Regions from separate parts of the Halomonas halophila genome, predicted to be linked through region 1. Evidence: predicted binding sites of a transcription regulator. Region 1 holds the regulator's gene; each other region holds the start of a gene.
The links. Region 1 encodes PhoB, which activates phosphate uptake and scavenging genes when phosphate is short. Its sites were predicted from a motif close to TGTCATANNNNTGTCANA; they were not measured.
Positions count from the first base shown of each region.

Region 2: the regulator PhoB is predicted to act here: its motif matches at 6,281-6,298, upstream of QWG60_RS06630 (PstS family phosphate ABC transporter substrate-binding protein).
Region 3: the regulator PhoB is predicted to act here: its motif matches at 4,850-4,867, upstream of ugpB (sn-glycerol-3-phosphate ABC transporter substrate-binding protein UgpB).
Region 4: the regulator PhoB is predicted to act here: its motif matches at 6,011-6,028, upstream of elbB (isoprenoid biosynthesis glyoxalase ElbB).

Region 1 covers NZ_CP129121.1:3,483,462-3,490,771, reverse strand. The annotation lists gene phoR (phosphate regulon sensor histidine kinase PhoR) at 6-1,319, opposite strand; gene phoB (phosphate regulon transcriptional regulator PhoB) at 1,321-2,010, opposite strand; gene ubiA (4-hydroxybenzoate octaprenyltransferase) at 2,135-3,028, opposite strand; gene QWG60_RS16455 (chorismate--pyruvate lyase family protein) at 3,082-3,558, opposite strand; gene QWG60_RS16450 (FAD-dependent oxidoreductase) at 3,696-4,856, shown strand; gene QWG60_RS16445 (HU family DNA-binding protein) at 5,023-5,298, shown strand; gene QWG60_RS16440 (hypothetical protein) at 5,371-5,727, shown strand; gene recG (ATP-dependent DNA helicase RecG) at 5,870-7,310, opposite strand, start outside.
Region 2 covers NZ_CP129121.1:1,442,879-1,450,188, reverse strand. The annotation lists gene arsJ (organoarsenical effux MFS transporter ArsJ) at 1-148, opposite strand, end outside; gene QWG60_RS06655 (ArsJ-associated glyceraldehyde-3-phosphate dehydrogenase) at 141-1,199, opposite strand; gene QWG60_RS06650 (arsenate reductase ArsC) at 1,239-1,646, opposite strand; gene pstB (phosphate ABC transporter ATP-binding protein PstB) at 1,774-2,556, opposite strand; gene pstA (phosphate ABC transporter permease PstA) at 2,650-3,816, opposite strand; gene pstC (phosphate ABC transporter permease subunit PstC) at 3,835-5,091, opposite strand; gene QWG60_RS06630 (PstS family phosphate ABC transporter substrate-binding protein) at 5,206-6,219, opposite strand; gene QWG60_RS06625 (Bcr/CflA family multidrug efflux MFS transporter) at 6,388-7,310, opposite strand, start outside.
Region 3 covers NZ_CP129121.1:2,494,980-2,502,289, forward strand. The annotation lists gene QWG60_RS11695 (aspartate aminotransferase family protein) at 1-1,296, opposite strand, end outside; gene QWG60_RS11700 (MurR/RpiR family transcriptional regulator) at 1,450-2,367, shown strand; gene QWG60_RS11705 (NADPH:quinone reductase) at 2,476-3,453, opposite strand; gene azu (azurin) at 3,623-4,096, shown strand; gene QWG60_RS11715 (hypothetical protein) at 4,136-4,720, opposite strand; gene ugpB (sn-glycerol-3-phosphate ABC transporter substrate-binding protein UgpB) at 4,951-6,267, shown strand; gene ugpA (sn-glycerol-3-phosphate ABC transporter permease UgpA) at 6,345-7,220, shown strand; gene ugpE (sn-glycerol-3-phosphate ABC transporter permease UgpE) at 7,237-7,310, shown strand, end outside.
Region 4 covers NZ_CP129121.1:3,054,382-3,061,691, reverse strand. The annotation lists gene ubiD (4-hydroxy-3-polyprenylbenzoate decarboxylase) at 1-270, shown strand, start outside; gene QWG60_RS14380 (NAD(P)H-flavin reductase) at 267-1,052, shown strand; gene folM (dihydromonapterin reductase) at 1,049-1,762, shown strand; gene QWG60_RS14370 (hypothetical protein) at 1,834-1,962, shown strand; gene QWG60_RS14365 (hypothetical protein) at 2,052-2,198, shown strand; gene QWG60_RS14360 (hypothetical protein) at 2,321-2,485, shown strand; gene QWG60_RS14355 (3-deoxy-7-phosphoheptulonate synthase) at 2,492-3,562, shown strand; gene ppk1 (polyphosphate kinase 1) at 3,636-5,768, opposite strand; gene elbB (isoprenoid biosynthesis glyoxalase ElbB) at 6,180-6,839, shown strand; gene tatC (twin-arginine translocase subunit TatC) at 6,951-7,310, opposite strand, start outside.

The DNA of each region.
Region 1 (7,310 bases):
CGGGATCAAGCGCGCCGCGAAGCCGGCGCGGCGTCGGTGAGGCGGGCGGCGGGGAAGATGCAGCGGAAGGTGGCGCCCTCGCCGAGCCGGGAGTCGATCTCCAGCTGGGCGTCGTGGCGCAGCAGCACGTGCTTGACGATGGCCAGCCCCAGGCCGGTGCCACCGGTGGCGGTGCTGCGGCCCTTGTCGACCCGGTAGAAGCGCTCGGTCAGGCGCGGGATGTGCAGCGGATCGATGCCCTCGCCGTCGTCCTCCACCTCCAGGCAGGCGCCGTCGCCCCAGGGGCGCCAGCGCAGCACGATGCGGCTGCCCTCGCCGGCATAGCGCACGGCATTGAAGGCCAGGTTGGAAACGGTGCTGTGCAGCTCCTTCTCCGAGCCGAGCAGGCCGCGGGGCTCCTCGACCGCCACCTCCAGCTGGTGGTGGCCCTCGGACAGCGCCTCGGCGTCGCGCCGCACGGCCTCGAGCAGGCTGGTGGGGTCGATGCGGATGTCGTCGTGGCCGCCCTGGTCGTTCTCCAGCCGCGACAGCAGCAGCAGGTCGTTGACCAGGTTCTGCATGCGCTTGGTCTGGCTCTGCATCTGGCCGATGCCTCGGCCCAGGCGCTCGGGCAGCATCTCGGCCATGTCGCCGTAGGTCTCGAGGTAGCCCGCCAGCACGGTGAGCGGGGTGCGCAGCTCGTGGGACACGTTGGCCACGAAGTCGCGGCGCATCTGCTCCAGGCGGTGCAGGCGGGTGATGTCGCGGGCCATCACCAGGCGCTCGTCGTCGCCGTAGAGGGTGATCTGGAACTGCAGGATGAGGTTCTCGTCGATCGGCGAGCACAGCGTCAGCGGCTCGCGATAGTCCCGGGCGTGGAAGTAGTCGACGAAGCTTGGGTCGCGCATCAGGTTGGTGATGTGCTGGCCGCGATCATGGGCCGGCTTGAGGCCCAGCATGCGTTCGGCGGCGCTGTTCCACCACTCCATGTCGCCGTGGCGGTCGAGCATCACCACGCTGTCGCGCATCGCCTCCGAGGACTCCTGGATACGGCTCAGGGTGTCGCGCAGCCGGCGCTGGGTGAGGCGCTGGCCCTTCTGGTAGCGGTAGAGGCGATCGAACAGCTCGCCCCACAGGCCGGAGGCCGAGGGCGGCTCGTCATGGGGATGATGGGTCAGCCATTCCTGCAGGGCGTGCAGCTGGCGCAGCTGGTAGAAGAGATAGAGGGCGAGCCCCACGGCGATGCCGGTGCCGCTGAAGCCGAAGGGCCAGCCGACCAGGGCGCCGGCGCCCACCAGGGCACCCAGCCGCCACCATTCGCGTCGCCACAGCCGGCCCACGTCAGCCCTTGGCGGAGAAGCGGTAGCCGGTCCCGCGCACGGTCTGGATCAGCTGCTGGTGCGGCTCGCCCAGCGCCTTGCGCAGGCGGCGGATGTGCACGTCCACGGTGCGCTCCTCGACGTAGACGTTGCCGCCCCAGACCTGATCGAGCAGCTGGCCGCGGGTATAGGCGCGCTCCTGGTGGGTCATGAAGAACTGCAGCAGGCGGTACTCGGTGGGGCCGATCTCCAGCGACTGGCCGTCGATGCTGACCCGGTGGCTGACCGGGTCGAGCATCAGGCCCTCGACCTGCACCGGCTCCTCGACGCCGCGCGGCGTGGCGCGGCGCAGCACCGCCTTGAGGCGCGCCACCAGCTCGCGGGGCGAGAAGGGCTTGGTGATGTAGTCGTCGGCCCCGGATTCGAGGCCCTGGATCTTGTTGTCCTCTTCGCCCTTGGCGGTGAGCATGATGATCGGCAGTTCCGAGGTGCCTTCCTCGCGCTTCAGGCGGCGGGCGAGCTCGACGCCGCTGGTGCCGGGCATCATCCAGTCCAGCAGCACCAGGTCGGGCTGGTGATCGACGACCATGGCGTGGGCGCTCTGGGCATTGTCCGCCTCGAGGACGCGATAGTCGGCCATCTCCAGCGCCACGGCGATCATCTCGCGGATGGGCGCTTCATCATCGACGATCAGTACGGTCTTGGCGGTCATCCCGGGGCCTCATGGTCGAGATCAGTGACATATTGGTGACGATGACAGCATGTCCTTGTGACAATACCGTGACAGTCACCGCCTGTCGCCCCCGCTTAGCCCTGCCGTTCGACCCCGTCCGGCATCACCCGCCGGCGGCCGGCCACAGCGACAGCGCGATGCCGGCGAACGCCAGCAGCCCCGACCAATGGTTGTTGAGGAAGGCCTGGAAGCAGCGATCGCGATCGCGATGGCGGATCAGCCGCTGCTGGTGGACGAAGGTGGCGGCCATCGCGGCCAGGCCGACCCAGAAGAAGCCGCCCAGGCCGAGGCGTTCGCCGGCCCAGGCCAGCAGGGCCAGCGTGGCCAGCTGCAAAAGGCCGATGATCAGCCGGTCGGCACGGCCGAACAGCACCGCGGTGGACTTGATGCCGATGCGCAGGTCGTCGTCGCGGTCGACCATGGCGTACTCGGTGTCGTAGGCCACGGTCCACAGCACGTTGGCGGCGAACAGCAGCCAGGCCTCCAGCGGCACCTGGCCGAGCACCGCGCCGAAGGCCATGGGAATGGCCCACGAGAAGGCCGCCCCCAGCACCACCTGGGGCAGGTGGGTGTAGCGCTTCATGAAGGGGTAGACGAAGGCCAGGATCACGCCGCCCACCGACAGCATCACGGTGAAGGCGTTGGTGAAACACACCAGCACGAAGGCCGCCAGCACCAGGCCGGCGAACAGCGCCTTGGCCTCGCCTTCGCCGATGCGTCCGGTGGCCAGCGGACGCGACTTCGTCCGCTTCACGTGGCCGTCGAAGTGGCGGTCGGCGTAGTCGTTGACCACGCAGCCCGCGGCCCGCATCAGGTAGACCCCGGCGACGAAGATCAGCAGCAGCCGGCGCTCGGGAACGCCCTCGGCCGCCGTCCACAGCGCCCACAGCGTCGGCCACATCAGCAGCCAGGTGCCGATGGGGCGGTCGAGGCGGGTCAGTTGCAGGAAGTCGGGCAGCCGGTCCAGCCCCTTGGGGCGCATCAGGGAACGTTCCATGTGGGTCTCTCGGTTGAATCGGACGACACGGGTTTCGGGCGATGCCTGGGAGCCTATCGCGCCGGCAGGGCCAGGTCATCCGCCATGTCGTCGAGGAAGAACTCCTGGACCAGCACCGCGAAGCGGCCGTGGCGCAGCACCGAGCGTCGGCCCCAGGGGCCCGGGGCGTCGTGGAAGGGGGCCGGGTCGGCGCTGACCTCGATGGGGCCGCGCTCGAGGCCGGGCTGGCGGAACAGCCAGTGACCCAGCGAGCGCTCGCCGAGGCCCGCCAGCCGCTGGCCACGGAGGCCGTGAAGCGGGGCCACCGAGCGCGCCATCACCCAGGGCCGGTCGTCGAGGCACAGCGCGACCTCGCGCCGCCAGGCCAGGCGGCCCGGCGCCATGCCCAGTGCCAGGGCCTCGTCGCGCCGCGGCCGGCCCAGGCGCTGGTCGAGCAGCCTGACCCGGAAGCGGCGCGGCGCGCCGGCCTCGATCAGCCGACGGGTCAGCGAGTCCCGTGAGGCGACCCAACGCCACCAGGCCGGGCTCATGGCGGGGCGGGCCGCCGCCAGGGGGCGCCATCGGGGAGCGAGGGCCGGACCGTGATTCACTGCGCTACTCCGCGTCCAATGCAAAGGGCGGCTAGTGTACCATGTCGGGCCGTCGCGCCCCTGCAGCGAGGAGCCCCATGAGCGCACCCCTGACCATCATCGGCTCCGGCATGGCCGGGCTGGGCCTGGCGCGCCAGGTCCGGACCCGGCAGCCCGAGCGCCCCATCACCCTGATCACCGCCGACGGCGGCGAGGACTACTCCAAGCCGCTGCTCTCCACCGGCTTCGCCAAGCGCCTGCCGCCGGATCGCCTGGCCTCGCGCAGCGCGCTTGAGGCGGCCGACCAGCTCGGTGTGACGATGCGCACGCACACCCGGGTCGAGGCCATCGATCCGGCCGCGTACACCCTGACCCTCGGCGCCGAGCGGCTGCCCTGGGGCGAGCTGGTGCTGGCCACCGGCGCGGCCCCGGCGCCGCCCTTCGCTATTCCCGAGGCGCTGGCCGGCCGGGTCCATACCGTCAACGATCTCGACGACTACCGTGCCTTCCACGCCGCCCTGGCGGCGCTCGATCGCCCGGCGCGGGTCGCCGTGGTCGGCATCGGCCTGGTGGGCTGCGAGTTCGCCAACGACCTGGCCGCCGGCGGTCATGCGGTCGAGCTGATCGCCCCGGAGTCGGCGCCGCTGCCGCGGCTGCTGCCCGAGCCGCTGGGGCGGGCGCTGGGCGAGGCCTTCGTCGAGGCCGGCATCGCCCTGCACACCGGGCGCATGGTCGACCTGCTTTCGCCCGAGGGCGAGCGGGTGGCGCTGGGCCTGGACGACGGCACCGCCCTCGAGGCCGACCTGGTGCTGGTGGCCACCGGCCTGCGGCCCCGCACCGCGCTGGCCGAGGCGGCCGGGCTTGCCGTGGGGCCGGCCGGGATTCTCGTCGACCGCCATCTGGCGACCTCGGCGCCCGGCATCCATGCGCTGGGCGACGTGGCCTGCGTCGACGGCGTCAATGCCATGTACGTCCAGCCGCTGCAGGCCGGCGCCAAGGCGCTGGCGGCGACGCTTTCCGGCACGCCCACCGAGGTGCGCTACGGGCCCTGGCCGGTGCTGGTGAAGACGCCGCTGCTGCCGGTGGTGGCGCTTCCTCCCGCCGTCTCTCCCGCCCGCTGGCGCATCGAGGGCGAGGGGCATGATCTGAGCGCCCTGGCCGAGGATGAAGACGGACGTTTGATCGGATTTGCGTTGACAGGCGCCCGCGTGCGTCGGAAAGTCGAACTGGCGCGCGCTGCGCCGCCGTTGCTAGGCTAGTGACGTCAACGACGGCGCCCCCGGGATTCCGGGTCTGGCAGCGGCGTTGCCACACGGCGTCATCCGCATGCCGCCCCGTCGGCGGCATGCGAGTGGTGCATGAATCACCGCGAACAACAATGCGGCCGATGGGATCATCGGCAGGATGTCAAACCAGGAGGGCTGTATGCGCAAACCCGAACTCGCCGCGGCGATCGCCGAACGTGCCGATCTTTCCAAGGACAAGGCCAGCCAGGTGCTGAACGTCATTCTCGACGAGATCACCGGCAGCGTGTCCGACGGCAAGGACGTGTCGCTGATCGGTTTCGGCACCTTCACCGTGCGCGAGCGTGCCGCCCGCACCGGCAAGAACCCCCAGACCGGCGAGTCCCTGACCATTCCGGCCAGCAAGACCGTGGCCTTCAAGCCGGGCAAGGGCCTCAAGGACGCCGTCGCCAAGTAAGGCGCGAGGCGCGGCCCGATGCTCGGGCCGCGCGATCCTTCCTCATTTCGCTTTCCGACCAACGGTATCCCGATGAAGCTCCGCCTGATGCTGTGGGTGCTCGGCGTGCTGCTCAAGCGTGCGCTGCGTCGCAAGCCCGCCTTCCGCGAGCGCCTGGGTGAACTGAAACGCCTCGACTGGGGCATCGGCACCGAGGATCTCGCCATCGCCCGCCACTATCGGATGTCGCCTCGCGGCATCGAGACCGGGAACGGCCTGCCGGTGGATCTCGACCTGGAGCTGCGTTTCGAGGACGCGGACAGCGCGATCCGGGTGCTCCGCAAGCCCACCCAGAAGGCCTTCCTCGACGGCATGATGGCCGGCCGCGTGCGGCTGGTCGGCGATGCCAGGGACCTCGAGCGCCTGCAGGGACTGCTGAAGCACCTGTAGCGCCGAGCTACAAGCGCCGAGCTACAAGCGCCGAGCTACAAGCGCCGAGCTACAAGCGCCGAGCTACAAGAAAACCCCGAAGGCTTCCACCTTCGGGGTTTTCTTTTGCGGCGAACGATTTCACGCTGCTGGCTTGCAGCTGTCAGACCTGCCCGTAGCGGCCGGCTTCCTCGCCCAGCCAGCGGCGGATCAGCGGCCGGCTGGCCTCGGGGTGCTCGGCCAGCAGCGCCTCGGCCAGCGGCGAGATGCGCGGCAGCAGGTCGGCGTCGCGCTCCAGATCGGCGATCTTCATCTGCGCCAGGCCGGTCTGGCGAGTGCCCAGCACCTCGCCGGGGCCGCGGATCTCCAGGTCCTGCTCGGCGATGCGGAAGCCGTCGGTGGTCTCGCGCATCACCGTCAGTCGCTTGCGCGAGTGGTCCGACAGCGGCGGATGATAGAGCAGCACGCAGAAGCTCGCGGTGGCGCCGCGGCCGACCCGGCCGCGCAGCTGGTGCAGCTGGGAGAGGCCCAGTCGCTCCGGGTTCTCGATGATCATCAGGCTGGCGTTGGGCACGTCGACGCCGACCTCGATCACCGTGGTGGCCACCAGCAGGTCCAGCTCGCCGGCCTTGAAGGCCGCCATCACCTCGGCCTTCTCGGCGGCCTTCATGCGGCCGTGGACCAGGCCGATCGAGAGCTCAGGCAGCGCCGCCACCAGCTCGTCGCGGCTGGCCTCGGCGGCCTGGCACTGCAGCGCCTCGGACTCCTCGATCAGGGTGCAGACCCAGTAGGCCTGGCGGCCCTCGGCGCAGGCGTGGCGGATGCGCTCGACCACCTCGGGGCGGCGCCCGTCGGGCACCACCACCGTCTTCACCGGGGTGCGCCCGGGCGGCAGCTCGTCGATCACCGAGACGTCCAGGTCGGCGTAGGCGCTCATCGCCAGGGTGCGGGGGATCGGCGTGGCGGTCATCACCATCTGGTGGGGCGTCAGGCCGCCGGCCTCGCCCTTCTCGCGCAGCGCCAGGCGCTGGTGGACGCCGAAGCGGTGCTGCTCGTCGATGATCGCCAGGCCCAGGCGATGGAAGTGAACGTCGCCCTGGAACAGCGCGTGGGTGCCGACCACCATCTGCGCCCGGCCGTCGAGGATCGCCGCCTTGGCGTCGAGCCGGGCCTTGCCCTTGAGCTTGCCCGCCAGCCAGGCCACCTCGATGCCGAGCGGCTCGAACCAGGCCTTGAAGGCCCGGTAGTGCTGCTCGGCGAGGATCTCGGTGGGCGCCATCATGGCCGCCTGGCAGCCGCCGGCGATGGCGGACAGCGCCGCCATGGCGGCGACCACGGTCTTGCCCGAGCCCACGTCGCCCTGCACCAGGCGCAGCATGGGCCGCTCCTCGGCCAGGTCGGCGCGGATCTCGTCGAGTACCCGGCGCTGGGCGCCGGTCAGCGAGAAGGGCAGCTGGGTCAGGAAGCGGGCCTGCAGGCCACGGCCGTCGGACAGCGCCGGCGCGCCGTCCTCCTGGATGCGCAGGCGTACCTCGCGCAGGCTCAGCCGGTGGGCCAGCAGTTCCTCCAGGGCCAGCCGGCGCGCGGCCGGGTGGCGGCCCTCG
Region 2 (7,310 bases), 1.5 Mb from region 1:
CCAGCCGGTGGAAGTGCAGCACCACCAGCATGCGCAGGGCGCCATCGGTCAGGGTGAAGGCCCAGTAGTTGCCGGTGATCAGCAGGTACTGGCGCACCTCGAAGGGCAACGCCTTCAGACGGCCGGCGACGCTTCCGACCTCAGGCATCGGCCAGCGGCTCCCTGCCGCCCGACGCACGTCCCACCTTGAGGGCCAGCTCGACGGTGCGGTTGGCATAGCCCCACTCGTTGTCGTACCAGGCGTAGAGCTTCAGCTGGGTGCCGTTGACCACCATGGTGGAGGGCGCGTCGACGATGGCGCTGCGCGGGTCGGTGCGATAGTCGATGGAGACCAGCGGGCGCTCCTCATAGCCCAGGATGCCGGCCAGCGGGCCCTCCGCCGCGGCCTTGAGCGCCGCGTTGACCGCCTCCACCGTGGTCTCGCGCTCGAGCTCGAAGACCATGTCGGTCAGCGAGGCGTTGGCCAGCGGCACGCGCACGGCGTGGCCGTTCAGCCTGCCCTCGAGCGCGGGGAAGATGGCGGTGATGGCCCTGGCCGAGCCGGTAGTCGTCGGAATCAGGCTCATGCCGCAGGCCCGCGAGCGGCGCAGGTCCGGCTTTTGTGGAGAGCTAGGCGCATCCAGAATCGTCTGGGTGTTGGTGATGTCGTGCACCGTGGTCATCGAGCCGTGGCGGATGCCGAAGGTCTCGAGGATCACCTTGACCACCGGGGCCAGGCAGTTGGTGGTGCAGCTCGCGGCGGTGACGATGCGATGGCGGGCGGGGTCGAAGGCGTCGTCGTTGACGCCCATCACCACGTTGAGTACGCCCTCCTCCTTGACCGGCGCACTGACCACCACCCGGCCGACGCCCTGGTCCAGGTAGGCCTGGAGCCTGTCGGTGGTCTTCATGTGGCCGGAACACTCCAGGGCCACGTCGCAGCCGGACCAGTCGGCGGCGGCGATGGTGTCATGGCGGCTGAAGGCGATGCGCCGGCCGTCGATCACCAGGGCCTCGGCCTCGGCCTGGATGCCCTGCCCCGGCGACCAGTGGCCGTGCACCGAGTCGAATTCCAGCAGGTGGGCGAAGGTGGCGGCGTCGCCGCCCGGATCATTGAGGCGTGCGATGGCGACCTCGCCGGCCTCGACGCGCGGCCACAGGCTGCGCAGCGCGAGGCGGCCGATGCGGCCGAAGCCGTTGATGCCGATGGACAGGGTCATGAAAACCTCCCGGGGATGACGGTGAACGACGGCCGCGACTCAGTGCTGGGCATCGAGCCACAGCTGTAGCCGATGACGAATCTCCTGGAGCGCCTGTTCATAGGCCTGCTCGCGCTCGATCAGCCGCGGGTCACGGATGTCCCAGTCGAGGCGCTCATCGACCTCGCCGGTCCAGTCGCGACAGGCCTGACGCGCCTTGTCGCAGAGCACGATGACGGTATCGAAACGCTCGCCGGCGAACGCCTCCAGCGACTTGCTGGCCAGCCCCTGGGTATCGATGCCCTGCTTGTGCAGCGCCGCCAGGGCCATTTCATGGGGACGATCCGGCTCGCTGCCGGCACTGAACGCCTCGAACCGGTCCCCCGCCAGGTGGCGCAGCAGGGCTTCGCCCATCAGCGATCGAGCGGAGTTGGCGTTGCACAGGAAGAGGATGCGCCGTCTGGTCATGTCGTGGGCTCCCGAATATATATGGATTTCCATATATAGTCGAGCCACATGACACCCTTGTGACAAGGACGATAACGCAGACGGGGAGGCCAGAGGCCTCCCCGTCGGATGATCACGCGAGCACCGCTTAGCCGTAGCGCCCGGTGATGTAGTCCTCGGCCTTCTTGGTGGCCGGGTTGGAGAACATGGTCTGGGTATCGTTGTACTCGATCAGCTCGCCCAGGTGGAAGAAGGCCGTGTAGTCGGCGACGCGCGCGGCCTGCTGCATGTTGTGGGTCACGGTGATGATGGTGAACTGCTGCTTCAGCTTGTCCATCAGGTCCTCGATGGTCGCCGTGGAGATCGGGTCCAGGGCCGAGGTCGGCTCGTCCATCAGGATGACCTCGGGCTGCACGGCGATCGCCCGGGCGATGCACAGGCGCTGCTGCTGTCCACCGGACAGCGAGGTACCGGGCTCCTGCAGCTTGTCCTTGACCTCTTCCCACAGGCCGGCGTCGCGCAGCGCCCGCTCCACCAGCTCGTCGACGTCGGCCTTGCGGCTCACCAGGTCGTGCATGCGCGGCGCATAGGCGATGTTGTCGTAGATCGACTTGGGGAAGGGGTTAGGCTTCTGGAACACCATTCCGACGCGGCGGCGCAGGGCCACCTCGTCCATCTTGGCCTCGTTGACGTCGCGGCCGTCCATCGAGATCAGGCCCTGGATCCGCACGCTGGGGATCAGGTCGTTCATGCGATTGAGGCAGCGCAGGAAGGTCGACTTGCCGCAGCCCGACGGACCGATCAGCGCCGTGACGTTCTTCTGGAAGACGTCGACGTTGATGTTCTTGAGCGCCTGGGTCTCGCCGTACCAGAGGTTGAGGTCGCGCACCCGCACGCTCAGCTCGTGATTGGCGTTCTCGTTGCGTACCACCGGCTCGCCGGCACTGTGTCCGCTCATGGGGCCCATCTTCCGCTCGGAAATTTGAATGTTCATCTTGGCATATCCTGTGTCTGGCCGCGGGATTTACCAGCGACGTTCGAATTTCTTGCGCAGCACCACCGCGGTGGCGTTGAGCGTGATCAGTACGGCCAGCAGCACCAGGATGCCCCCGGAGGTCTTCTCGATGAAGGCACGATCCGGCTCACCCGCCCAGGTGAAGATCTGCGCCGGCAGCACCGTGGCCGCCTCGGTAAAGGACGAGGTGACGTCGGGAATGAAGGCCACCATCCCGACGATGATCAGCGGCGCGGTCTCGCCCATGGCCTGGGCCAGGCCGATGATCGAGCCCGTCATGATGCCCGGCAGGGCCAGCGGCAGCACGTGGTCGCGTACCACCTGCCAGCGCGAGCAGCCCACCCCGAAGGCGGCGTGGCGGATGGAATCCGGCACGCTGCGCAGCGCGGTGCGGGTGGCGATGATGATCACCGGCAGGGTCATCAGCGCCAGCGTCAGGCCACCGACCACCGGCGAGGACCGCGGCACGCCGAAGAAGTTGATGAAGATCGCCAGACCCAGCAGACCGAACAGGATCGAGGGGATCGCCGCCAGGTTGTTGATGTTGATCTCGATCAGCTGGGTGACGCGGTTGTCCGGGGCGAACTCCTCGAGATACACCGCGGTCATCACGCCGATCGGGAAGGACACCGCCAGCGTCACCAGCAGGGTCAGCACCGTGCCCATGGCGGCCGAGGCGATGCCGGCAAGCTCCGGCATCTTGGAGTCACCGTTGGAGAAGAAAGTGGTGTTGAAGCGCAGCTCGGCACGCCCCTCGGCCTGCAGCCGGTCCACCACCTCCTGCTCGCTGGCGCTCAGCCGGCTGTGATGGCCCTTGAGGTACTGGTCCACCTGGCCGTCGGCCAGCACCCACTCCATGCGGGTGGTGCCGAGCAGCTCGGGATTGTCGTCCATGCGACCGGGGATCAGACGCAGGTAACCGCGGCTGACCAGCGGGCGCACATCCTCCTGGACGGCGGCCAGCGGCAGCTGGGAGGCCCGCTCGCTGTAGTCGACCTCGACCTGGACCTGCGCCTGCTGAAAGGCCGGCAGCCCCTTGATCATCATGTCGGTGAAGAACAGCACCAGGAACAGCCCGGCCAGGCCCAGGGCACCCATGGAGATCCACTTCAGGCGCGCGGACTTGCGGTGACGACGCCGGAGCTGGGCGCTGATCTCGTCGAAGGATTGGCTCATCGGATAGGCTCCAAGGCGTTAGAGGTTGTTGATCCGGTACTTCTCGCGGAACCGGCGAATCATGATCACCGAGACCAGATTCAGCGACAGGGTCACCACGAACAGCACCAGGCCCAGGGCGAAGGCCGACAGCGTCTCGGCGCTGGCGAACTCCTGGTCACCGGTCAGGGCGGCGACGATGCGGACCGTCACCGTGGTCATGTCCTCGAACGGATTGGCCGTGAGGTTGGGACGCATGCCGGCGGCCATGACCACGATCATGGTCTCGCCCAGCGCCCGGGATACCGCCAGCAGCGAGGCGGAAATGATGCCCGGCAGTGCCGCCGGCACCACCACGTCGCGAATGGTCTCGCCCTTGGTCATGCCCAGCGCCAGCGAGCCCTGGCGCATGCTGTCCGGCACCGAGTTGATGACGTCGTCGGACAGCGAGGAGATGAAGGGGATGATCATGATGCCCATCACCACCCCGGGCGCCAGGGCGTTGTTGAAGGAGGCATCGATACCGAAGAAGCCGGCCACGCTGACGATGAGCGGCGCCACGGTGATGGCGGCGAAGAAGCCGTAGACCACGGTGGGGATGCCGGCCAGGACCTCGAGCACCGGCTTGGCCAGGGTACGCACGCGCTGGGGAGCGAACTCGGCCATGTAGATCGCCGACAGCAGGCCCACCGGGATCGCCACCAGCATGGCGATGGCGGTGATCATGAAGGTGCCGGCAAACAGCGGGATGGAACCGAACTGGGCGGCGCTGGCTCCCTCTTCGGCGCGGCCGGCGGCCTCGAGGAAGCTCGCACCCGGGTTCCAGGTAGTACCGGTGATGAAGTCCCAGAAACTCTGCATCTGGAAGAAGCGGATGGCCTCTCCCACGATGGAAATCAGGATCCCGAAGGTGGTGAAGATCGAGATCAAGGCGGCGCCGGCCAGGAAGAAGCGGATGACGCTCTCGATGGCCTTACGCGCGTGAAAGTCCGGACGCACCATGGCGATGCCCATGGCCAGACCGGCACAGCCGACGACCAGGCTGGCAGCCAGCAGGTAGAGCGTGGGAATCTCGGCGCCCAGCAGCAGCATGGCGAAGGCTCCCACCACGCCCACGGCGATGGCCGGGCCGGCGGTGGACAGCACGCTGAACCAGGCGTACTGGTCGGGCTGGGCATGCATGGACGTGCCGGCGGCGCGCACCCTGGCGGCCTTGGCTCGTCCCAGGAAGAAGGCTATCAGACCCAGCACCAGCAGGGTGCCGCAGAACAGAGCGAGGATTTGATTGGTCTGCATAGTTGTCTCTCGGCGGAATGGATCCGCGGAGCCGGCAAGGCCGGCGACCCGTCGGAACGTGCGCCGGCCGGCAGCCCCTGGCTGCCGGCCGGTACAGGGCTGAGATCCGGCCTCTTACTTGAGGTCGGCCAGCTCGAGCGCCTCATGGTTCTCGACGGCGCTGCGAGCCTCGGCGCGCATGTCTTCCGGCGCCGGGATCAGGCCGATGCCCTTGAGATAGCCCAGATCACCGATCATCTGCTCGCTCATGAACATGTTGGCGTACTCGTTCATGGCCGGGACCTCGTCGGCGTGCTGGTTCTTCACGTAGAAGAACAGCGAGCGGGACACCGGGTACTCGCCGCTGCCGATGGCGTCCGGGGTCGGCGCCACGCCGTCGATGTGGGAGCCCATCACGCTGTCGGCGTTTTCCTCGAGGAAGGAGTAGCCGAAGATGCCGAAGGCGGCGGTGTTCTCGGTCAGGCGCTGGACGATCAGGTTGTCGTTCTCGCCGGCATCGATGTAGGCGCCGTCGGCGCGGATGTCGGTGTAACCCTCACCGCCGTAGGCCTCCATCTCCTCGGAGACGGCTTCCATCACCAGCTCCTCGAAGGCATCGCGGGTACCGGAAGTGGTGGGCGGACCGTAGACGGCGATGTCGCGCTCCGGCAGCGAGGCGTCGATGTCGCTCCACTGGGTGTAGGGATTGTCGACCAGCTCGCCATCGACCGGCACCTGAGCGGCCAGGGCCAGGAACAGCTGTTCGCGGCTGACGTTCATCTCGTCGTTCTGAGCGGACTGGGCGAAGGCGATGCCGTCATAGCCGACGAAGGCCTCGGTGATGTCGGTCACACCGTTCTCGGCGCAGCGCTCGAACTCGGAGGGCTTCATGCGACGCGAGGCGTTGGTGATGTCCGGGGTGCCTTCGCCGACACCGTTACAGAACAGGCGCAGACCGCCGCCGGAACCAGTGGACTCGATGACCGGCGTCGGGTAGTCGGTGGTGGCACCGAACTCCTCGGCCACGTAGCTGGCGAACGGGTAGACGGTGCTGGAACCAACGATGCGCACCTGATCGCGGGCCTGGGCGACACCGACGACGCCCATGACGGCGGCAGCGATGGCGGTGGTCTTGAGGATGCGGTTCATGGAGAGAGCTCCTGTTCGGGGAAGTGATCATCCTTTCGCGACACACAAGATGCCCCACGAAAATGACAGCTTCATGACAAGCGAGCTCGGATGCCGACATCGGCATCGGCGGAGGGTGACACCGGCCCCGCAGGCGGGGCCGGTCGTCGGAGCGGGCAGGAACGGGACTCAGTGGAGGGCGGCGCGACCGGCCAGCGCGCGCAGGGCCAGGTTGCCGATCAGCGACACCGTGAGCATGGTCAGCACCATGGGCCAGGCGCTGTCGACCTCGAAGGCACTGACCACCACCCCGGCCAGGGCGCCGCAGGTGAACTGGATGCAGCCCAGCAGCGCCGTGGCGGTAGCGCTCATATGACTGAAGTGCTCGAGCATCGAGGCCATGGCATTGGGCGTGATCAGCCCGACCATGCCCATGAACAGCATGATCAGCGGCACCACCGTGGCCAGCGAATCCAGCCCGGTGGCCACCAGCATCACCAGGGACAGCGCCACGCACAACTGTACGCCGAGCCCCAGGCGCATGTTCTGCTGGGGCGTGCGATGACGCAGCAGGCGGATGTTGATGCGGTTGGAAAAGGCCATGACCACCACGTTGGCGCCGAACACCACCGGATAGATCGCCGGCGAGACCCCATAGTGAGTCATGTAGAGGAACGGCGAGGCGGTGATGAAGGCGAACATGCCCGAGAAGGTCGAGGCCACCGACAGCACGTAGCCCATGGCCTCACGGTGGCGCAGCACGCTCCCGTAGTTGCGCAGCACCTGACCGGCCGAGGCGATCGGCGCATCGACCGGCCGGGTCTCCGGCAGCCGGGTGCCCATCAGCCACAGCAGAAAGGCGGCATAGGCCGCCAGGAAGGCGAAGATCAGCCACCAGTCGGCCAGGTAGAACAGGCCACTGCCCACCGCCGGCGCCACCAGCGGCGCCAGCATCAGGATCATGGCCATGGTCGACATCACCTTGGCCGCCTCGCGCCCGCTGAAGCAGTCGCGCACGATGGCCGCGGAATTGACCACGCAGGCGCCGCCGCCCAGGGCCTGGACGAAGCGCCAGGTCAGCAGCTCGCCGAGGCTCTCGACCCGCATGATCA
Region 3 (7,310 bases), 990 kb from region 1:
GTCGAGCTTGTCGACGATCTCGTCGAGCTGGCCGTCCTCGAGGATGAAGGGCGGCGCCAGCAGGATATGGTCGCCCCGGCGGCCGTCGAGGGTGCCGCCCATCGGATAGCACATCAGGCCGTGATCCATGGCCGTGCGCTTGATGGCGGCGTGCAGCTTGCGCTCGGGATCGAACGGCGCCCTGGACTCGCGCTCGGCCACCAGCTCGAGGCCGCGGAACAGCCCCCGGCCGCGGATATCGCCGACGTGGGGATGGTCGCCGAAGCGGTCCTCGAGCCGTTGCTGGAGGCCGTCACCCAATTGCCGCACGCGGGGCAGCAGGTCGCGGGACTCGATGGCGCGCTGCACAGCCAGGGCCGCGGCGCAGGCGGTGGCATGGCCGATATAGGTGTGGCCGTGCTGGAAGAAGCCCGAGCCCCCAGCGATGGTCGCACGAATGCGCTCGCCGACCAGGGTCGCGCCGATCGGCTGGTAGCCGGCCCCGAGCCCCTTGGCGATGGTCGCCAGGTCCGGCGCCACGCCCTCCTGCTCGGCGGCGAACAGGCTGCCGGTGCGGCCCATGCCGCACATCACCTCGTCGAGGATCAAGAGGATGCCGTGGCGGTCGCAGATCTCGCGCACGCGCTTGAAATAGCCCGGCACGGCGGGTACCGCGCCCAAGGTCGCGCCCACCACCGGCTCGGCGACGAAGGCCATCACCGTCTCCGGCCCCAGGCGCTGGATCTCGTCCTCCAGCTCCCGCGCCAGCCGCTCGCCGTAGGCCTCCGGCGTCTCGCCCTCGGCCTGGCCGCGGTAGGCGTAGCAGGGACTGACGTGGCTGACCTCCACCAGCAGCGGCTCGAACTGGCGCCGCCGCCAGGCATTGCCGCCGGTGGCCAGCGCGCCGAGGGTATTGCCGTGGTAGCTCTGGCGCCGCGCGATCAGGTGCCGGCGCTCGGGCTCACCGCGCTCGATGAAGTACTGACGAGCCAGCTTCAGCGCCGCCTCCACCGCCTCGGAGCCGCCCGAGACGAAATACACCGAGGAGAGCCCCTCCGGCGCACGCTCGATCAGGAAGTCGGCCAGCGCCTCCATCGGCTCGGTAGTGAAGAAGGCGCTGTGGGCGTAGGCCAGCTTGCCGACCTGCTCGCGCACGGCCTCGATCACCTCGGCGTCGCTGTGCCCCAGGCAGGAGACCGCGGCGCCGCCGCAGGCATCCAGATAGCGCCGCCCCTCGGCGTCGATCAGATAGGCGCCGTCGCCGCCGACGGCGGTGGGGTAAGTGTGAGACAGGTGACGATGGAAGACGTGGCTCATGCGACCCTCCTCGGGCCATTTTGCAAACACATTTGCCATTTTGTTTAATCGCAAAGATATTTGCAATAAGTGCCATACCACCCTGACGCCAGTTGCCGCGGCCGCTACAATGCCCTGCCCTTACTCGCCAGCGAACCGGAGCCCACGCCCTTCATGACCGCCGCCTCGCCTTCTCGACCGGACGCACGCCTCGATACCCTCGCCGACCTCGAGCGCCTGCTCGCCGACCTCGAGGCGGGAGACGCCGAGCTGCGCCTGGGCAAGCGATCGCGGCAGGTGCTCTCGGCGCTGGTCGGCATGCCCCAGCAGGCCGCGGTGTCGTCGATCAGCGATCTGGCGGAGCGCCTCGGCGTCAGCCCCTCGACGCTCTCGCGGCTGGCCCAGCGGCTGGACTTCGAGGGCTTCGCCGGCCTGCAGGCGGTGTTCCGCCGCCACGTCACCGAAAGAACGCACTTCTACAGCGATCAGGTCTCGCGGCTGCTGGAGGGCGAACAGGACGACGACGCCCTCGGCCGGCTGACCCGGCTGGGCCGCCAGGAGAGCGCCAACCTCGGCGACCTGGTGGCGGGAATGGACGGCGAGGCCTTCACCCGTGCCGCACGGCGGCTGGCGGAGGCCCGGCGGGTGCGGATTCACGGCCGTCGCCAGTTCGCCTCGTTGGCCTCGTTCATGGCCTACGGACTCGGCATGCTGCGCCCCGACGCCGCTGCGCTGGACGCCGCCGGCCACGGCATCGCGGACGCCCTGGCCCGGCTCGACGACAACGACGTGCTGGTGGTGATCAGCGCCTTCCCCTATACGCCGAGCGTGCTGACCTCGGCCCGGGTGGCGGCCCGCCAGGGCGTGCCGGTGATCGCGCTGACCGATGCCGCCAGCTCGCCGCTGGCCCGCGCCGCCAGTGAGCGCTTCGCGGTGCCCAATCAAAGCCTGTTCTTCAGCAACGCCATGTGCGCCTTCATGCTGCTGGCCGAGGGGCTGCTGAGCGAGGCGGCACGCCTGCTGGGTGAAGACGGGCTGGCCTCGCTCGAGCGCCGCGAGCGGATGATCGACGAGCTCGGCGACGCGCTGTAGCGCTCTCTTCGCACGCTCTCCCCGCACGTTCTCCCCACACGCTCTCCCCAGAACGACGACGGCCCCGCGTCTCTCCGGACGCGGGGCCGTCGTCAGAAGCGCAGACGCCTACGGGATAAGCACGGTCGAGCCGGTGGTCTTGCGGCCTGCCAGCGCCTCCTGGGCCTCGGCGGCCTCGGCGAGCGGATAGCGTTGACCGATGTCGATGCTGACCTCGCCGCTTTCGATCCGAGCGAACAGGTCGGCGGCCATCGCTTCCAGTCGCTCGCGGGTATCGGCATAGCCGTTGAGGCTCGGGCGGGTCACGAACAGCGACCCCTTCTGGTTGAGAATGCCGATGTTGACGCCCTCCACCGGGCCCGAGGCATTGCCGAAGCTGACCATCAGGCCACGCTTCTTCAGACAGTCCAGCGAGGTCTCCCAAGTGTCCTTGCCCACCGAATCATAGACCACGTCGCACATGGCGCCCCCGGTCAGCTCGCGAACCCGCTCCACCACGTCCTCGCGGGTGGTGTCGATGGTCGCCCAGGCGCCGTTCTTCTCGGCCAGCGCCGCCTTCTCCGGCGAGCTCACCGTACCGATCAGCTTCACGCCCAGTGCCTTCGCCCACTGGCAGGCAATGGAGCCGACGCCGCCGGCCGCGGCGTGGAAGAGAATCGTCTCGCCCCCCTGGAGCGGATAGGTCTGGCGCAGCAGGTACTGCACGGTCAGGCCCTTGAGCATGGCCGCCGCCGCGGTCTCGGCATCGATGCCGTCGGGCAGCGTCACTACCTTCTCCGCCGGCAGCACGTGGCTCTCGGCGTAGGCGCCCAGCGGGCCCTGGGCATAGGCCACGCGATCGCCCACCGCCAGGTGCTCGACGCCTTCGCCCACCGCCTCGACGACGCCCGCGCCCTCGGTACCGAGCCCCGACGGCAACGCCGGCGCCGGATACAGCCCGGTGCGGAAATAGATGTCGATGAAGTTCAGGCCCACCGCCTGATGGCGGACCCGCACCTCGCCGGGGCCCGGCTCGGCGGGCGTGACATCGACGAGCTCGAGGACCTCGGGCCCGCCGGTGCGGGCGAACTGGATGCGCTTGGCCATGTTGGATACCCTTAAACCGCTAATGAAGGAACCGTCAGTCAAACGCTACCTTACCGTGCGGTCAAGCGTCCCCGCGACCGACAGGGCTTGACAGCCCTGGAAGGCTCGGCGAAGAATGCAAAAGTGTATACAGAAACATCACCAAAGTGACGACAGGAAGAATGCCGCTATGAAAGCTACCAACGCTACCTGGTTGCTCGCCGCCACCGCCCTGGCCGCGACCCTGACCGCCGCCCCCGCCATGGCCCAGGACGGCGAACAGTGCCAGCTGACCATCGAGGGCAACGACCAGATGCAGTTCAACCAGGACGCCATGAGCGTGCCGGCCAGCTGCGACGAGGTCACCGTGACGCTGGAGCACACCGGCCAGATGCAGGCCAACGTGATGGGCCACAACTGGGTGCTCACCGAGACGTCCGACGTTCAGGGCGTGGCCCAGGCCGGCATGGGCACCGGCCTCGAGAGCGACTATCTGCCGGCGGACGACGACCGCGTGCTGGCCGCCACCGACGTCATCGGCGGCGGCGAAAGCACCAGCGTCACCTTCTCTACCGAGGGCCTGGCCGGTCGCGACCTGACCTTCTTCTGCTCCTTCCCCGGCCATTCCAGCCTGATGAAGGGCACCTTCTCCGTCGAAGGGTGATCCTGCCGCGCGCCGCCGCCCGGCGGCGCGCTTCTCGCCTCAGTGACGCGCCGACAGGGTGGCGGGAAAGCTCTCGAGCCCCTTCACGAAGCGCTGTTTGTAGTCGTCGAACTGCGCCCGGTCGCGCTTGAACGACTGCACCACGCCCTGCTCGTCCACCGTCAGCGTGCGCGGAAGGTCATCGAGCCCGGTGGCCGGATGACGCTTCGACAGCCCGATGCGTACGCCCGCCTTGCCGCTGAACCAGCGCTCGATGCCGGCCTCGCGGAAGCGGGCTTCCTGCGTCTCGTCGGTGGCGTCCACGCGCAGCGGCGCGCGCATCGCCAGCTCGCCCACCAGCCGCATCGACGGCGCCTTCACCGTCTCGGTGTCGAGATCCGCCAGCTGCATGACGGTCATGCCCTCACCGGATTCGTCCAGCGCCAGCAGCGCCAGCGCCAGCGGCTTCCCTTGATCGTCGGCCAGCGCCAGCAGACGTGCGGCCTCCTGCGGAAACAGCACGCCCGTCACCCCGGCGAAGGTCACCAGCGGGGCGATGCCGGCGTCCTGGCCATAGGCCTCGGCGCACAGCCGCGCCAGACAGGCCTCACGCTGGGCCGCGTTCTTGATATGCACCACTTTCATCGCTTCCGGCTCTCCTTCATGGCTGCCTTCGATGCCCGGCCCGACCGAGCCTGAAAGCGCGCAGCCTAGCATAGACGCGCCCTTCGCTCTCGCCCCGCTCGACCTCGGGCAGGCAAACGGTCACGGGGCTGTCATCGAGTTTTCCTAATGTATTTGTCGCTCGCAGGCCGTCGGCGCATGCACGGCCCGGGCCTTCTCTCAGCCAAGACTCGATGGACAAGGAGATTCCGATGCCACGCCTGTACGCTGGAGCACTGACCCTGGGAATGGCCGCCGCCGGCCTGTCGCTGTCCGCCCACGGGGCCACCGAGATCGCCTGGTGGCACGCCATGGGCGGCGAACTGGGCAACAAGGTCGACGAGATCGCCGCCGACTTCAACGCCTCCCAGGACGACTATGTGGTCGAGCCGTCCTTCCGTGGCAACTACTCGGAGACCATGACCGGCGCCATCGCCGCCTTCCGCGCCGGCGAGGCGCCGGCCATCGTGCAGATCTACGAGGTCGGCACCGCCACCATGATGAACGCCGAGGGCGCCATCGTGCCGGTCCACGAGCTGATGAGCGAGTCGGGCCAGGACGTCGACCCCGGCGCCTTTCTGCCCGCCGTGACCGGCTACTACACCGACGCCGACGGCCGCATGCTGTCCATGCCCTTCAATTCCTCGACGCCGGTGGTCTACGTCAACCGCGACATCCTCGACGAGGCCGGCGTGGACGCGGTGCCGACCACCTGGCAGGGGCTCGGCGAGACCCTGGGCCGAATCGTCGACTCCGGCGCCGCCGAGTGCGGCATGACCACCACCTGGCCGTCCTGGATCCAGCTCGAGAACTTCTCGGCGCGCAACGACCTGCCCTTCGCCACCGAGCAGAACGGCTTCGGCGGGCTCGAGGCCCGCCTGAGCATCGACGACACCGCCGCCGTCGATCACATCCAGCGCCTGGCCGACTGGCAGCAGGACGGCCGCTTCGACTACGGCGGCCGCTTCGACGATGCCGCCCCGGCCTTCTACACCGGCCGCTGCGCCATGCTGATGGCGTCCTCCGCCTCGCTGGCAGGCGTGCGCGCCAACGCCGAGGACTTCGACTTCTCCGTCGCCCCGCTGCCCTACGACAGCGACCTGGTCGACACGCCGCAGAACAGCATCATCGGCGGCGCCTCGCTTTGGGTGCTGGCCGGCAAGAGCGACGAGGTCTATCAGGGCGTGGCGCGCTTCTTCGACTATCTCTCTTCCGCCGAGGTCCAGGCCGACTGGCACCAGTTCTCCGGCTATCTGCCGATCACCCAGGCGGCCTACGAGCTCGGCCAGCAGCAGGGCTTCTACGAGCAGAACCCGGGCAGCGCCGTGGCCATCGAGCAGATGACCGGCGTCACGCCCACGGCCAACTCCAAGGGCCTGCGCCTGGGCAACATGCCGCAGATCCGCGACGTCATCGAGGAGCAGCTGGAGCGCATCTTCAACGGCGACGTGAGCGCCCAGGACGGCCTGAGCGAGGCCGTGCGCCGCGGCAACGCGCTGCTGGAGCGCTTCCAGCAGGCCAACGGCTGATCCGCCCTCCGCCTCCGCCCCGTGCCGGCACGCCGCCCTGGCGTGCCGGCCCTTTTCCTCTCCAGCGATAAACGACCATGGCGACCTTCCAGCGACACCGCGTCACGCCCTGGCTGCTGCTCGCCCCGCAGCTGGCCGTCGTGGCGATCTTCTTCTTCTGGCCCGCCGCCCAGGCCATGCTTCAGGCCTTCTACGTCGAGGATCCCTTCGGCCTCGGCCGCACCTTCGTCGCCTTCGAGAACTTCGCGCGGGTGCTGGCCTCGGCGGAGTACTACCGGGCGCTGGGCATCACCGTGACCTTCAGTGCCGGCGTGGCGCTGGGCGCCATGGCGCTGGCGCTGCTGCTGGCGGTGCTCGCCGACCGGGTGATCAAGGGGGCCGGCGCCTACAAGGCGCTGCTGATCTGGCCCTATGCGGTGGCGCCCGCGGTGGCCGGCGTGCTGTGGGGCTTCATGCTCGACCCGGAGCTCGGCCTGATCAGCGCCGGGCTCGGCGCGCTCGACATCGACTGGAACCACCAGCTCAACGGCGGCCAGGCCATGGCGCTGGTGGTGATGGCCTCGATCTGGAAGCAGATGAGCTACAACTTCGTGTTCTTCCTGGCCGGCCTGCAGGCGATTCCCAGGAGCCTGCTGGAGGCCGCCGCCATCGACGGCGCCGGCCCCTGGCGGCGCTTCTGGACCATCACCTTCCCGCTGCTGTCGCCGACCAGCTTCTTCCTGCTGGTGATGAACAGCGTCTACGCCTTCTTCGAGACCTTCGGCACCATCGACGCCACCACCGCCGGCGGCCCCGGCGGTGCTACGCGCACCCTGGTCTACAAGGTCTTCGAGGACGGCTTCATCGGCTACGACCTGGGCTCCAGTGCCGCCCAGTCGGTGCTGCTGATGGGGCTGGTGGGCCTGCTCACCCTGCTGCAGTTCCGCTACCTCGAGCGCAGGGTTCAGTACTGACACCGGAGAGACGCCCATGCGCTACCGCCGCCGCGGCCTGGACATCGCCAGCCACGCGCTGCTGATCCTGGCCCTGATCGCCTTCTGCCT
Region 4 (7,310 bases), 430 kb from region 1:
GACGTGATCTGGGCCATCACCACCCGCATGGACCCCGCGCGGGACACGGTGATGGTGGAGAACACCCCCATCGACTATCTGGACTTCGCCTCGCCGGTGGCGGGGCTGGGCTCCAAGATGGGCCTGGACGCCACCGACAAGTGGCCCGGCGAGACCGATCGCGAATGGGGCACGCCCATCGTCATGGACGAGGCCGTCAAGGCCCGCGTCAGCGAACGCTGGGACGAGCTGGGCATCGACACCCCTGATAACGACAAGAGGCATTCATGACGGCAAGGACCCTGACCTGCCAGGTCGTCGAGGTCGAGGACCTCACCCCCGACGTCTTCCGGGTGCGCCTGGAAGGCCGCGCCGAAGCCATGGCCCATGCGCCCGGCCAGTATCTGGAGATGGCGCTCGACCCCGAGACCTGGGTGCCGTTCTCCATCGCCAATGCCCATGCGGGCGACGGCCGGCTGGAGCTGCACATCCAGCACTGGCCGGAGCGCTCCAACTCGGCGCGGCTGCGCGAGCTGCTGGTGGAGGCGCAGCACCTGACCCTGCGGCTGCCGAGCGGCGACTGCGTGCTCGATCCGGACAGCACCCGCCCGCTGCTGCTGGTGGCCGCCGGCACCGGCTTCGCGCAGATGAAGGCGATCGTCGAGGCGGCGCTGCACGCCGACCCGGCGCGCGAGATCGCCCTGTGGTGGGCGGCCAAGGAACGTCGCGAGTTCTATCTCGAGAGCCTGGCCCGGGAGTGGGCGTCCCAGCATCCGAACCTGACCTTCCACGGCGTCAGCGAGCAGGGCATGGGCGACGACTTCGCCGACGAGCGCGTCCAGGGCCATGCCGGGCGCATCGACGCGGCGCTGGGCGAGGCGCTCGACGACGTCGACGTCTCCGGCCATGACGTCTATCTCTCCGGCTCGCCGGGCATGGTCTATGCCTGCGTCGACGTGCTGGCCTCGCTGGGGCTCGAGCCGTCGCGGGTGTTCTCCGACGTCTTCGCCTATGCGCCGCGCGACCCGCTGGTGCCTACCGTGGGCAGCCTGGTGAGGGCAGGCCGGGCATGAGCGCCTCGCCGATCCTGATCACCGGCGGCGCCCAGCGCCTGGGGCGCCACTGCGCCGAGCGGCTGATCGACGAGGGCCATCCGGTGATCGTCAGCTACCGTCGCGAGCGCGAGGCGCTCGAGGCGCTGCGGCGCCGTGGCGTCGTCACCCTGCAGGCCGACTTCGACAGCCAGGCCGGCATCGAGGACTTCCTCGAGCGGCTCAAGGCCGAGACGTCCTCGCTGCGTGCCATCGTCCACAACGCCAGCGACTGGGCGCCCGATGTGGCCGGGCCCGAGGCCGGGGACAACTTCGAACGGCTGTTCCGGGTGCACATGCTGGCGCCGTACCTGATCAACCTCGGCGCCCGCGAGCTGCTCGAGGCTTGCAGCGAGCCGATGCGCGACATCGTTCACATGACCGACTTCGTCGCCAGCAAGGGCTCGCGCAAGCACGCCGCCTATGCCGCCTCCAAGGCCGGGCTCGAGAACCTGACGCTGTCGTTCGCTGCCATGTACGCGCCGTCGATCCAGGTCAACGCCATCGCCCCGGCGATGATCATGCTCAACGAGGACGACGACGAGGCCTACGCCGAGAAGGCTCGGGCCAAGTCGGCGATGGGGCTGATCCCGGGGCCGGGCGTGATCCATCAGAGCCTGCGTTACCTGCTGGATAACCGCTACGTGACGGGCATCACCCTGCCGGTCGACGGCGGACGGCATCTTCGCTAGTGGGTCGGCTCGCCGATCCGGCGAGCAGCGCCTAGACTGGCGATAGCCGCCGACGATGCGAGGAGGGGCCCATGGCGCAGCATGACGATGACGTCAAGGACGACAGCGGGCTGCTGTCCGTCTTCCTGGGGCTGGTGGTGCTGATCGGCATGAGCGGCCTGCCGGGTACCATCGCCTGGATCCGGCTCGCCACCGGCTGAGCCTTGCCATCCGGCCCGGGAGCGGGCAGGATGGAGTCTGATATTCAGGATCACCCTCACGCGAACCGTCGCGAAACATCGAGAGTCCCATGACACCGAGCCTGTCCCTGATCCCGCGCCGCCCGATGACCGCCTTCCCGGCGGCGATGGCCCGTGGTCACGAGACCGTCGTCGGTGACGCCTATTATTGGCAGGGCTATTGGTTTAGCGCCGGCGTGCCGGCGGCCGTGTCCTGATCGTACAGGACGACGCCGCGAGGCACGCCCGCCCAGGGTTGCCTCCGAGACTCAGAACCCCCGGACGGCAGCCCCGCCCGGGGGTTCTGCGTTTCTGGTATTCAACACTCGAGGAGAGTTTCATGACCGCATTCGATCGCCACCACGCCGAGTTCCGCATCCTGGGCCGGGACTATTACGGCTATGGCTGGCGATTTATCGACGAGCGGTCGGCTCAGTGCGCCACCTCCGACCGTGGGCTTGCCGGTGGCATGACCTTGTCCCGACCTTCACGCTCACGGAGTTGATGCCCCATGAATGCCCCCGTTTCCCTCGCCACCACCGCTGAATCCGCCCCGGTCCGCCGCACCGCCAACCCGCTGCCCACGCCGGCGGAGCTCCACCACGCCCTGCCGCTCGAGCCGGCCCTGGCCCGGCGCATCGAGGGTCAGCGCCAGGCCATCCGCGATATCCTGGCCGGGCGTGACGACCGCCTGCTGGTGGTCGTCGGGCCCTGTTCGATCCACGATCCCGAGTCTGCCCTCGAGTACGCCCGCCGCCTGGTCGAGCTGGCGCCGCGGGTCGAGGATCGCCTGCTGCCGGTGATGCGGGTCTACGTCGAAAAGCCGCGCACCACCGTCGGCTGGAAGGGGCTGGCCTACGACCCGGACCTGGACGGCAGCGGCGACTTGGCTCGCGGCCTCGAGCTCTCCCGCTCGCTGATGCGCGAGATCGCCGGGCTCGGCCTGCCGGTGGCCACCGAGCTGCTGCAGCCGATGCTGGCGCCCTACCTTGACGACTTGTTGAGCTGGGTGGCGATCGGCGCCCGCACCACCGAGTCCCAGCTGCATCGTGAGCTGGCCAGCGGCCTGGAGGCGGTGGTCGGCTTCAAGAACGCCACCAGCGGCGACCTGCAGGTGGCGGTCGACGCCATGCGCGCCGCCGCCCATCCGCACCAGCACTTCGCCATGGGGCCCGACGGTCGCCCCGAGGTGTGCGAGACACCCGGCAATTCGCATACCCATGCGGTGCTGCGCGGCGGCCACGGCGAGCCCAACTTCCGCGCTCCCCAGGTGGCGGCGGCGCGCCGGACCCTCGAGGACGCCGGCCAGAATCCGCGGCTGATAGTCGACTGCAGCCATGCCAACGCGCAGAAGGATCATCGCCGCCAGAGCGAGGTGATGCTCGACGTGCTCAACCAGCGGCTGGCGGGCGACGGCTCGCTGATGGGACTGATGCTGGAGAGCCACCTCCACGAGGGCAAGCAGCCGCTGGTGCCGGGCGCGCTGCGCCACGGGGTCTCGGTCACCGATGCCTGCATCGGCTGGGACACCACCGAGCATCTGCTGACCACGGCTGCGGAGAAGCTGCGCGAGACCGTCTGACCGGCATGGCCGTCGCGGAAACGAAGACGCCCCGCCATTGGCGGGGCGTCTTGCGTCGGGCGGCCTCCAGCCGTCAGGCGTGGGCGGCGTAGGCGTAGAGCAGCGTCTCCTGGGCGCTGATCGGTGCGGCGTCGCCGGGCGCCTGCTTGACGTAGGTGCCGTCGGGCTGCAGCAGCCAGCTCTGGCAGTTGTCGACCAGGTAGGTCTCCAGGTCCTTGCGCACCTGGGCCGCGAGTTTCTTGTCAAGCAGCGGGAAGCAGGTCTCGACCCGGTGGAACATGTTGCGGGCCATGAAGTCCGCGCTGGAGCCCCAGGTCTCGGGCTTGCCGTCGTTGTGGAAGTGGAACACACGGGTGTGCTCCAGGAAGCGGCCGATGATCGAGCGCACCCGGATGGTCTCGGAGATGCCGGGCAGGCCGGGGCGCAGGCAGCACATGCCGCGGATGATCAGGTCGCACTCCACGCCGGCCTGGGAGGCCCGGTAGAGGGCCTGGATCAGCTTGGGCTCGGTGAGCGAGTTGCACTTGATGATCAGATGGGCGCGCTTTCCCTTGCGGGCAAATTCCGCCTCGCGGTCGATCATTGCCACGATGCGCTCGTGAAGGGTGAAGGGCGCATGCAGCAGCTTCTCGATCTGGCGCGCCCGGCCCATGCCCGAGAGCTGCTGGAAGACCTTGTGCACGTCCGCGCACAGCACCGGGTTGGCGGTCAGCAGGCTGTAGTCGGTGTAGAGCTTGGCGGTCTTGGAGTGGTAGTTGCCGGTGCCCAGGTGGGCATAGTGGCGCAGCTGGCCCTTCTCGCGCCGCACGATGTGCATCATCTTGGCGTGGGTCTTGTAGGCCATCACGCCGTAGATGACGATGGCGCCGGCCTCCTGCAGGCGCGAGGCCAGGGCCAGGTTGTCGGCCTCGTCGAAACGCGCCCGCAGCTCGATCACCACCGTGACTTCCTTGCCGTTGCCGGCGGCCTCCACCAGGGCGTTGACGATGGGGGAGTCGGCGCCGGTGCGGTAAAGGGTCTGCTTGATGGCCAGCACCTCGGGGTCTCGGGCGGCCTCGCGCAGCATTTCCTCCACCGGGGAGAAGGAGTGGAAGGGATGGTGCAGCAGGATGTCCTGCTCGGCCATGGCCTGCAGCACGCTGTCGCGCTTGCGCAGCGCCTTGGGCAGGCCGGGCGTGAAGGCGCGATAGCACAGTTCCGGGCGCTCCACCTCGCCCAGCACCGACATCATGCGGGTCAGGTTCACCGGGCCGTTGACCCGGTAGAGATCGGCCTCCTCGAGCTTGAACAGCTTGAGCAGGAACTCGGTCAGCTCGTCGGGACAGTTGTTGGCGACCTCGAGACGCACGCCGCTGCCGTAGCGGCGCGAGAGCAGCTCGCCGCGCAGCGCCGAGGCCAGGTCGGAGACGTCCTCGGGGTCCACCGAGAGGTCGGCGTTGCGGGTCAGACGGAACTGGTAGCAGCCGTTCACCTTCATGCCGGGGAACACTTCCTCGGCGTGGGCGTGAATCATCGACGACAGGAAGACGTATTCGGTGAAGCCTTCCTCGCAGAGCTCGTCGGGCAGGGCGATCACCCGGGGCAGCGAGCGCGGGGCGGGCAGGATGGCCAGGCCGCCCTCGCGGCCGAAGGCGTCCTTGCCCTCGAGCTCGACGATGAAGTTGAGGCTCTTGTTGACCAGGCGCGGGAAGGGGTGCGAGGGATCGAGGCCGATGGGGCTGATCACCGGCATGATCTCGCTTTCGAAGTAGTCCTTGACCCAGGCGCGCTGGGCCTCGTTCCAGTCGCCGCGGCGGCGGAAGCGCAGGCCCTGGCCCTCGAGGGCGGGCAGCAGGGTGTCGTTGAGGATGCGGTACTGGCGATCGACCTGTTCGTGGGCGATCTGCGAGATCTCGCTCAGTATCGAGCGCGGCGAGCGACCGTCGGCGCCGGAGGAGGCGTCGCCGACCATGATCTGGTTCTTCAGGCCGGCCACGCGAATCTCGAAGAACTCGTCCATGTTCGAGGAGAAGATCAGCAGGAACATCAACCGGTTGAGCAGCGGATGCGCCTCGTCCAGGGCCTGCTCCAGCACCCGCACGTTGAACTGCAGATGGGAGAGCTCGCGGTTGAAGTAGAGGCCGGGATCGGCGAGGTCGGCCTCGGGGTCCGGCAACGCCTTGGGCTTGATCCCTGTGCGGGTCTGGTTGATGCGCGGTGTGGGCATCTCGCTCTGGAGCTCGCCTGTCGCGGCGGGCTCGGAGGTGACCGAGGTGTCGGGGTTACGTGAATCGTCCATGGAAGTACCCTGTCGTCGGCCCGCGGGCGGCCGCGTCGCTCGTCGGGCGTTATCGTTCATGATGCCGTCCTGCCCGTGGCGCCGGGAGGCGTCGCGCATCGTCTGTTGCCGGAGACGATCAGGGGCAGGCGGGGCCGGGCTCGGCCGCCGTGGCAAGTCTGGTGCCAATAAATGACAAAATGATGACAGTCGTCCGGTAGCAGGACTCTCTCGAGTATATCAGCGCGCCCCGGCGCCGAAAGACGCGTCTTGTCGCGCTACCGGCGACTCTCTAAAGTGGTGACTTCATGTTCATCGGCCCCGTCGACGACCGGCGGGGGGCGCACAAGGAGACGCATAATGAGCAAGCAGGTGGCGGTCATTCTGTCGGGATGCGGTGTTCAGGATGGCTCGGAGATCTACGAGACCACCCTGACCCTGTTGCGTCTGGACCAGCTGGGCATCGGCTATCGCTGCTTCGCCCCCGACATCGACCAGAGCGACGTGATCGACCATCGCAGTGGCGAGGCGGTCGAGGAGCGGCGCAGCGTGCTGGTCGAATCGGCGCGCCTGGCGCGCGGCGAGATCTCTCCGCTGGCCGAGCTGGAGGCCGACGAGTTCGACGCCGTCATCCTGCCAGGCGGCTTCGGTGCGGCCAAGAATCTCTCCAACTTCGCCGAGGCGGGCGCCGACATGGTGATCCATGAGGGGCTGGTGGACGTGCTGGGCGAGTTCCACGAGGACCGCAAGCCGATCGGCCTGATGTGCATCGCGCCGGTGATGGTGCCGCGGCTGCTGGGGCCGGGCATTGCCGTCACCATCGGCCACGATCCGGGCGTGGCGGGCGCCATCAGCAGCATGGGCGGCCTGCATCGCAGCTGTGGCGTGGAGGACATCGTGGTCGACTTCGAACATCGCGTGGTGACCACGCCGGCCTACATGATCGCCACCCGCCTGGGCGAGGCGGCCACCGGTATCTTCAAGCTGGTGGATCGCATCGACGAGCTGATGGACCTGTGACCCGGCTGCGCCGGAAGCGGTAAGCCGTGAGCTTCAAGCGGGAAGAAAAACACCCCCGGGCCGAGGCCTGGGGGTGTTGCGTCTCTGCATGGCTAAACAGCGTCCAGCGGCTTATGCGTCATCCTCGCCTTCGGCTTGCCGCTCGCGCTTGCGACGCACCAGCCGGCCGAACAGCAGGCCGACCTCGTAGAGCAGATACATCGGCACCGCCAGCAGGCTCTGGGAGACCACGTCCGGCGGGGTCATCAGCATGCCGATCACGAAGCAGCCCAGTACCACGTAGGGGCGCTTCTTCGACAGGCTCTCCACCGTGGTCGCCCCGCTCAGGATCAGCAGGAAGGTGGCGATCGGGATCTCGAAGGCCACGCCGAAGGCGAAGAACAGCTTGAGCACGAAGTTGAGGTACTGGTTGATGTCGGTCATCACCGCCACGTCCTCCGGCCCGGTCTGGGTGAAGAACTGGAACAGCAG